4 regions of the Shewanella sp. 10N.286.51.B7 genome follow, and region 1 is predicted to be linked to each of the others. Evidence: predicted binding sites of a transcription regulator. Region 1 holds the regulator's gene; each other region holds the start of a gene.
What was found. Region 1 encodes sigma-54, which starts transcription at its own class of promoters, with help from an activator protein. Its sites were predicted from a motif close to GTTGGCACGNNNNTNGNNT; they were not measured.

Region 1 (2,211 bases):
TCTAATTTGTCGATCAGGGCGTCAATTGCAACATACATATCAGCGTTCTGTGATACCGCAAAAACTTCACCTCCTTTGAGGTGTAATTTTGCCTCTGCAATTTGTTGCAGCTTTTGAACATTGAGCACAACGTGAACATTATTGATCTGTTCGAAGTGTCGTTCAAGCTTTGAAAACTTAGTTTGTACATACTCACGTAAAGATTGAGTAATTTCCACATGGTGCCCAGTCAGGTTAATTTGCATATATCATCCTCCAATAACAAAGGCTTATAGGCTTTTGCGTTGGTTTGAGGGAGGGATGAGCATTGCTTCACGATATTTGGCGATCGTACGCCGAGCAACATTGATCCCTTGTTCTGCCAATAGCGTCGCCATTTTACTATCGCTAAGTGGCTTTTGCTGGTTTTCTGCCGCAACAAGCTTTTTAATAAATGCGCGAATTGCAGTAGAAGAACATTCTCCGCCATCATCAGTACTCACATGGCTTGAAAAGAAATATTTTAGTTCAAAAAGTCCCCTAGGGGTGTGCATATACTTTTGTGTCGTGACACGCGAAATGGTTGATTCATGCATTTCAACGGCTTCAGCAATGTCATTAAGTACCATTGGCTTCATTGCTTCTTCGCCAAACTCAAAAAAGCCTTGTTGAAATTGCACAATACAATTAGCCACTTTTAATAGTGTCTCATTACGGCTTTCAATACTTTTGATAAACCATTTTGCCTCTTGTAAATGGCCGCGAATAAACTGGCTGTCTGACTGATTAGCAGAGCCTTTCGCCATGGCTGCATATTGCTGATTCACACCAATTTTTGGCATGTTATCTGGATTTAATTCAACGACCCAACGGCCACTCTTTTTAAACACTGTCACATCAGGAATGACATATTCATCTTTAATAGGAGTGATCTGTAACCCTGGACGTGGGTTAAGCGTTTGAATAAATTGAATCGCTTCGCGTAAATCATCTTCTTTAAGCTTGGTTTTACGCATTAATAATCTAAAGTCACGGCCTGCAATTAAGTCTAGGTGTTCTGCAATCAGTAGCTTAACGTTATCGATACAAGGTATTTCATTAGGGTATTGGCCAAGCTGAATCATCAAGCATTCGCTTAAATCTCTTGCTGCAACGCCTACAGGATCAAAATGCTGTACTCGTTTGAGTACAGCTTCAACTTCATCGAGTTCAATATCTTCTAGGCCTAAAGCTTGCAATATGTCTTCAGTTGTTTGGGTTAAGTAACCACGTTCATCAACGGCATCGATAATCGCCGTAGCAATTACCAGATCGTTTTCAGAAAAAGGGGTGAGATTTTTTTGCCACTCTAAATGCTCATATAAGCCTTCTGTGGTTTCACCCTGAAAAGGCATATCGTCATCACGAGCCACTGCGCCAGAACCTGAACTTGGGGATGCTGTGTAAACTTCATCCCATGTGGTATCCATTGGTAATTCGTCAGGCATGGATTCTTTGGTTAACGATTCAGTGGTGTCTACGGTTGAGGTGTCTTTTTCAACAGTCACTTGGCTGTTATCACTAAAATCAGTATCGGTTTGCTGGGCGTTTTCTTTTACTGGTTCTTTTGCTTTAGCAAACTCATCTTCGAGCTCAAGGAGTGGATTTGAGTCAAGTGCTTGTTGAATTTCTTGCTGTAGCTCCAATGAGGAAAGTTGCAATAAGCGAATGGCTTGTTGCAACTGTGGGGTCATAGTCAGGTGTTGACCCATTTTAAGTTGGAGTGAGGCTTTCATTTACCGCTTATCCCTAATTGAGTTTCATCATCGCGACTAACAATTGTGTGGGTCTAGCACCTTTTTAAACTGCTTCTAGGCTTAAGCTGAACCTTGGCTTAAGTTCAGTCTAGAACATTGCACTAAAAAGTGGGACTGATACTGGTCGCGACATGCCATATTGTGCACTAAAGAATGCTAACTATAGCTTGAATTGCTCACCTAAGTATACTGACCTGACTTGCTGATTGTCTAAGATTTCAGCAGGCGTGCCTTCTGCAATTAAATCACCGTGGCTAACAATATACGCGCGCTCACATACATCAAGCGTTTCACGAACATTATGGTCGGTAATGAGTACTCCAAGTCCACGATTTTTTAATTGTTGAATAATTTTCTTGATATCTATCACAGAGATAGGGTCGACACCAGCAAAAGGCTCATCTAGCAGAATGAACTTAGGATTTGCCGCTAATGC
Region 2 (2,211 bases), on a different contig from region 1:
TAGGCGGGCGTAAAACTATTTCTCTTGATGTGCGTGTGCTTGCTACTTCTAACAGAGACTTAAAAGAAATGGTGGCATCAGGCGGTTTCAGAGAAGATTTATATTATCGAATTAACGTATTCCCGTTAACTTGGCCTGCTTTGAATCAACGACCAGCTGATATCTTACCACTTGCGCGTCATTTATTGGTTAAGCATGCTAAGAATGCCAATATCTCACCTGTGCCGACTTTGGATGAAGTGGCTTGTAGACGTTTGTTGACTTATCGCTGGCCAGGAAATGTTCGTGAGCTGGATAATGTGATTCAACGAGCATTAATTCTTCATACTGGAGAGGCTATTTCAACAGCAGATATCATATTAGATTCAAATGAAGTTGAATTACAGCAACCTGAACCTACTCAAGTCAAACCTGTAGCTGAAAATGAAGGACTTGGTGATGAGTTAAAAGCTCAAGAGCATGTAATTATTCTTGAGACACTTAACCAGTGTAATGGTAGCCGCAAAGACGTTGCGGAAAAGCTAGGTATCAGTGCTAGAACCTTACGTTATAAAATGGCCAAGATGCGCGATATGGGAATACAAGTCCCTGCTTAGCTTTTAGCTAGACTGCTACAAAGTAAACCTGATTTGGCTTTCGATCAGGTTTACTTGTTCACTTGCTAGTCAAACAGTCATCCATTAGTAATAAAATCACCCAAACTATCGCGTTAATTCTATTGTTGGCATCCTACTTGCTAAATCTATTGTAACTGGTTTTTAGTCGTCAAATATCCGACGAATAGGAGATTACAATGCAGATTAGCTCGAATCCTTTCTTACAAGAAATGCAATCACTTCGTGGTGAAATCTCGCCTAATCTTCGCTCACCTATCCAACCGGATATGATCCAGAAAGTAGGCAATACTTCAGGTGCAGACTTCGGAGAATTGCTTTCTCAAGCTGTTGGCGGTGTGACAGAGTTACAGAAAAACTCGGCTAATCTAGCCACTCGTTTAGAGATGGGTGATTCTACGGTAACTTTATCAGATACCGTTATTGCTCGTGAAAAATCTGGTGTGGCTTTTGAAGCGACAGTACAGGTAAGAAATAAGCTTGTCGAAGCTTACAAAGAAATTATGAGCATGCCTGTTTAGGCCTCTTTATCAGATTAGAAAGTAGGTAATTATTGTGAGTACAGATCTCGTATTAGATTCAGATACCGCTAGTAGCACAGGGATTCAGCAGGAAAATAAACCTGGTTTGATGAGTTCTTTTGGTAGTGCTGATTTTATGCGTCAAATTACTATGATTCTGGCATTAGCCGTTTGTTTGGTATTGGCTGTATTTATGATGATGTGGGCGCAAGAGCCTGAGTACAGACCGTTAGGTCAAATGGAAACAAACGAAATGATCCAAGTGTTGGACGTTTTGGATAAAAATAAAATTGCCTATAAAATTTCTGGTGATGTCGTCAGTATTCCTGAAGACAAATATCAAAATGTAAAACTATTACTAGCTCGTGCAGGCGTTGAAGCATCAAGCCAGCCAACAGATTACCTAAGTAAAGACAGTGGCTTCGGTGTTAGCCAACGAATGGAGCAAGCACGCTTAAAGCAAAGCCAAGAAGTCAATTTAGCCCGAGTAATTGAAGAACTAAATAGCGTAACTCGCGCTAAAGTTATTTTAGCTTTGCCAAAAGAAAATGTTTTTGCCCGCAATAAATCCAAACCAAGTGCAACTGTTGTGGTCAATGTTCGTCGAGGCAGTTTAGGACAAGAAGAAATTGACTCTATCGTCGATATTGTTGCTTCAGCAGTACAGGGCTTAGACCCAACGAGAGTGACTGTAACTGACTCTAATGGCCGTTTATTAAATTCAGGCAGCCAAGATGCGGCATCATCTAGAGCGCGCCGCGAACAAGAATTGGTTCAACAGAAAGAAGCTGAGTATCGTAATAAAGTCGAATCGATTTTAATGCCGATATTAGGACCTGAAAATTTTACTTCTCAGGTCGATGTGAACATGGATTTTACTGCGGTTGAACAAACGGCCAAACGCTTTTCACCTGATTTACCTGCGATTCGTAGTGAAATGACCATTGAACGTAATTCATCAGGTCAATCAATGGGCGGTATTCCTGGCGCTTTATCAAATCAACCGCCAATGGAATCAAACATCCCACAAGAAGTCGGTGAAGCAGAAACTACCTCAGTCAGTGGTGACAGCCACC
Region 3 (2,211 bases), on a different contig from region 1:
TCAATTGCCATGTAAGGCTCCAGCGTAATTTATGGTATTCCTAACAGGGTATCGGCCATGCTGGAAAGAACTTTAGGATTATTTTACATCCTAACTTCAACTTCTCCAACACCTATGACAATAACATCTAGTTTCCTGTTTGAGTTAGAGTTTTTGACTCTAATGGTCTCTCCCACATTTCCGTCTCTTAATGCTTCACCGGCTGTTTTTATTTCAAAGCTATTAGTTTTTGCATATATGGAGACTGAATCACCTTTACATACAAAACATAGGTTATTATTGAGTAATGGGGCTTTGGCTGGGACTCGTCTTTTTGAGCGAGTGCCAATAATGTCGGATACACCCGAGAAAAACTGGCCACGAATACTGTGCTGATCAACATAATTTATTTCTATGGTGTCATTGGTGATGAGTTCGCCTTTCTCGATAATACTTTTAGCCGTCACTACAGGGTAGAGTACTTCAACTTTGACGGATAAATACATTTGCCAAGGGTAATCGTACTCCGGACTGTTGCAACTTATCTTTACGGTATTGGTTCGGTTAATCGGTCTGTCGCTGGCCATTTCTACATTGATTGGCGGGTAGCATGATGGAGGGGTTAACCTTCCTTCAACACGTTGTGGCAAGATATTTATCTTTGCATCACTATTATATGAAGGACTATTAGCAATTTTTTTTGCCACAGTCTCTTTAGCTAACTCAGTAATGGTCGATAAAGAGTAGGTAATAGTGCTGTCTTCACTGGCGAAAGCCGGTAAAGAGGAACACAATATAATGAGTAGCCATAGCATTCTTTTATTCATTTTTAGTTTCTAGCCAGTATTGCCAGTATGTCTCTATACTTCTCTATTAACGGTTTAAATCTGTGGATTTAAACAAGAATATTAATTTAGTTGTTTATATGAGTCGCATTGTACTCATCAGTGAGTCAGAAGTTTGACTGTTCAACTATCAATATGGGGTTTTATTGTCATTGTTTTACATGAAGCAATAAGCATGCCCAGTTAGTATGTTGATAATCATATTGTCAGAAAATCGAATTTAGCGTGTGGTACAATTTGATGGTAATAGATTTACTGTCGCTTTAAATCATAAGAAAAACGCCCGGAAGGGGCTGTAAAATAAACAAGGCAGGGTTATGTCGAGTATTCTTGAATCAGTCAATAAACGTACCCAACTCGTTGGTCAAAATAGACTTGAGTTGTTACTTTTTAAATTGAATGGCCGTCAACGATTTGGTATCAACGTTTTCAAAGTAAAAGAAGTCTTACAGTGTCCACCATTAACGACATTACCGCGCTTAAGCCCAATGATTAAAGGTATTGCTCATATTCGTGGTTCGACTATTTCTGTGATTGATTTGAGTGCGGCAACAGGCGGCCGTCCTTTAACTTCAACAGAGAACTGCTTCATTATTATTGCTGAGTATAACCGCAGTATTCAAGGGTTCTTAGTCAGTTCTGTTGAGCGTATTATCAATATGAACTGGGAATCAATTATGCCGCCGCCACAAGGTGCGGGACGTAATTCATATCTAACAGCAGTGACTGAAATTGAAGGTGAATTGGTCGAGATTTTGGACGTTGAAAAAATCTTAGATGAAATCTCACCTGTTAAGACTGAAATCAGTAAAGAAGCTGATGAAGCGTTAACTATCGACCGTGATCAGCATTATCATATTATGGTCATTGATGACTCTGCGGTGGCACGTAAACAAATTATTCGTTCTTTAGAGTCTTTGAATCTGCAAATTGATACTGCAATTGATGGTAAAGATGCACTCGAAAAACTCAAAGCTATAGCAACAGAAATGGACAATGTCGCTGACGAAATTCCATTAATCATCTCTGATATTGAAATGCCTGAGATGGACGGTTATACCCTAACTGCTGAAATTCGAGATGATCCAAAACTAAAAGACATTAAAGTTGTATTACATACTTCGTTAAGTGGTGTCTTTAACCAAGCAATGGTTGAGAAAGTCGGTGCAAATGATTTTATCGCAAAATTTAATCCGGATGAGCTGGCTTCTGCTGTAAATAAACACTTAATTTTATAAGCATTATTATCATTCTCTGTCTATGATTAACTTAATAGACAGATGAATGTTATCTATGAAACTGCAGCATCTCGTTAAGTTCATTAAAATGAATGTTTGAGTTAGCAAGTCAACATTGATAGCGTTAGATGAGTCAATCAAGTGACCGG
Region 4 (2,211 bases), on a different contig from region 1:
ATCAAAAAGCTCAACCGCGGTTAAGCCCTTTTCTGTTGCAATCACACTTTTGGTATTATTTACCTGCCAAAAGTCTGCGAGTAATTCACGTTCTGGATCTGAAAAGCCCATATGACAAGCAAGTTGTGTGGCTAACCCGCCAACCTCACGTCCGCCCATTGCATTAGGTTGACCTGTGAGCGAAAAGAAACCACTGCCGGGCTGGCCAATATGACCCAATGCCAAATGACAGTTAATCATCGCATTGGTGGTATCTGTTCCTGAAAGTGTTTGGTTAACTCCCTGACAGCTCGCTGTCATCACTTTATCGTTGCCAATAAAGAGTTGGTAAAAATAAATAAGCTCACTACTTGTAAGGCCTAACTCTGTAGCAAGGCTGTCAATGTCATAACTGAGTTTGTCTTTTGACAAGTGCGCAAGAAGCTCATCAAACCCTTGTGTGTGGGCTTCGACATAATTTGAATCTGTCGCATCGTTATCCACGATAAATTGCAATAAACCATTGAACAATTTGTAGTCTACACCTGGCGTAATTTGGAGATGTAAATCAGCTTGGCTAGAGGTGGCTGTTTTCGCGGGATCGATAACCACAATTTTAGTGCCCCGTTGTTCGCGGGCTTTTATCATGCGTTGAAATAATACAGGATGAGTCCACGCACTATTAGCGCCAACTAACACAATCACATCGGCTAACTCAAAATCTTCATAACACCCTGGCACAACATCTTCGCCAAATGCACGCATGTGGCCACTCACTGCAGAAGACATACATAAACGGGAATTAGTATCCACGTTTGCAGTTCCAATAAATCCTTTAGCGAGTTTATTGGCAACATAATAATCTTCAGTGAGTAGTTGTCCTGACAGATAAAATGCAACCGAATCAGGTCCATGCTCAGCAATGGTTTGCGTAAATGTTTCAGCAATTGTGCTTAACGCTGAATCCCAGGAAGTCGGTTTACCCGATTTAAGTTTTGGGTAACGTAAGGTATTAGGTTGAACCAAGCTTTCAAGAAGGCGTTCGCCTTTAGCACAAAGCTGACCTTTATTGGCAGGGTGAGCTTGATCGCCAAATAGTTCATCAACAGATTTTTGCGCCTCAGCAGCAGGTAAACCCGTTTTATACGAGCCTGAATTTAAAGAAACAGTAACGCCACAGCCTACTCCACAATAAGCACAACTCGATTGGATATTAGACATGCAACTTCCCTTTACTGACAAAATTTTATGTCAATAACATCGCAAAAGTTGTGCCAATTACTAAGGTTATGATTTAACAGTGGTTTAACAAAAGGAAATCTAGGAAGTACCGAGAAGTGTGCAACTCAAGTGCATTATTTTGCACCAAACCTGCGCAAGCTATTGAAAACAAATGAATTTAAATACCTCTTTAGGGGTAGTTAAATTCATAGCATTAGTCATATCTAGAGCAAAAAACCTCATCACAATAACCAGCTTAAGATTAATAGGCATAAAAAAACGCCAACATCTGTGGCGTTTTTTACACTATCTCGCATCGTTCTGTACAAGCGCTCTTATATAAGCAATATGTGTTTCCGATGTAAAATAGCAGTCGATTCATCTCATTTACTGAGCAGAACGTCCATCATCATGACAACTGTCACATGTTGGCACATCACCAACATTCATGTCATGAGGTGCGTGACAATCGGCACACATTAACATTCCATCATGTGGTGCGTGATTATCATCCATTTCAGCAAGTGTTCCGTGACAGCTTTGGCATTGTTCAAACTCATACTCACCATCAGCTGATGGTTCGCCGTCAGCATGACAGCTTTCACATCCACCCATTTCGGCGTGGAAATCTGCTAGATTTTCATCAGCAGCAAAAGCATTCGATGACAATGTTAATACAGCAAGAGCTGCTGCAAACAATGCGACAAGAATTTTATTGCTCACTATAGTACCCTCCATTTGTGATAATCGAGAAAGTAATCATCAAGTCACTTTTTCGATATCGGTTATCAGCACGACATTTATTTGCTCATTATAAACTTAGCTAACACTGGTTGATTTAGCAACAGCAAGCGCAACCACTTAAACCTAACAACCAGCTCAACCCTTTAATATGCGTTACTTTATGTATCCGCAAGATTAAAGTGGTCATTATTCTACTCGTTCAAGCGCAAATTGAAAGCAATAAAAAAGGAGCCTTCAGGCTCCTTTTTTTAGATATATTAAGATATT

Region 2: the regulator sigma-54 is predicted to act here: its motif matches at 721-739, upstream of fliE (flagellar hook-basal body complex protein FliE).
Region 3: the regulator sigma-54 is predicted to act here: its motif matches at 989-1,007, upstream of flgA (flagellar basal body P-ring formation chaperone FlgA).
Region 4: the regulator sigma-54 is predicted to act here: its motif matches at 1,240-1,258, upstream of BCU84_RS17035 (nitrate reductase).

The regions. Positions count from the first base shown of each region.
Region 1 is NZ_MCUF01000034.1:59,920-62,130, reverse strand. It holds gene hpf (ribosome hibernation promoting factor) at 1-245, opposite strand, end outside; gene BCU84_RS10405 (RNA polymerase factor sigma-54) at 270-1,754, opposite strand; gene lptB (LPS export ABC transporter ATP-binding protein) at 1,936-2,211, opposite strand, start outside.
Region 2 is NZ_MCUF01000058.1:48,041-50,251, forward strand. It holds gene BCU84_RS15650 (sigma-54 dependent transcriptional regulator) at 1-596, shown strand, start outside; gene fliE (flagellar hook-basal body complex protein FliE) at 794-1,135, shown strand; gene fliF (flagellar basal-body MS-ring/collar protein FliF) at 1,170-2,211, shown strand, end outside.
Region 3 is NZ_MCUF01000058.1:25,000-27,210, forward strand. It holds gene flgM (flagellar biosynthesis anti-sigma factor FlgM) at 1-11, opposite strand, end outside; gene flgA (flagellar basal body P-ring formation chaperone FlgA) at 84-806, opposite strand; gene BCU84_RS15545 (chemotaxis protein CheV) at 1,142-2,062, shown strand.
Region 4 is NZ_MCUF01000062.1:25,069-27,279, reverse strand. It holds gene BCU84_RS17035 (nitrate reductase) at 1-1,200, opposite strand, end outside; gene BCU84_RS17030 (cytochrome c3 family protein) at 1,588-1,923, opposite strand; gene htpX (protease HtpX) at 2,210-2,211, opposite strand, start outside.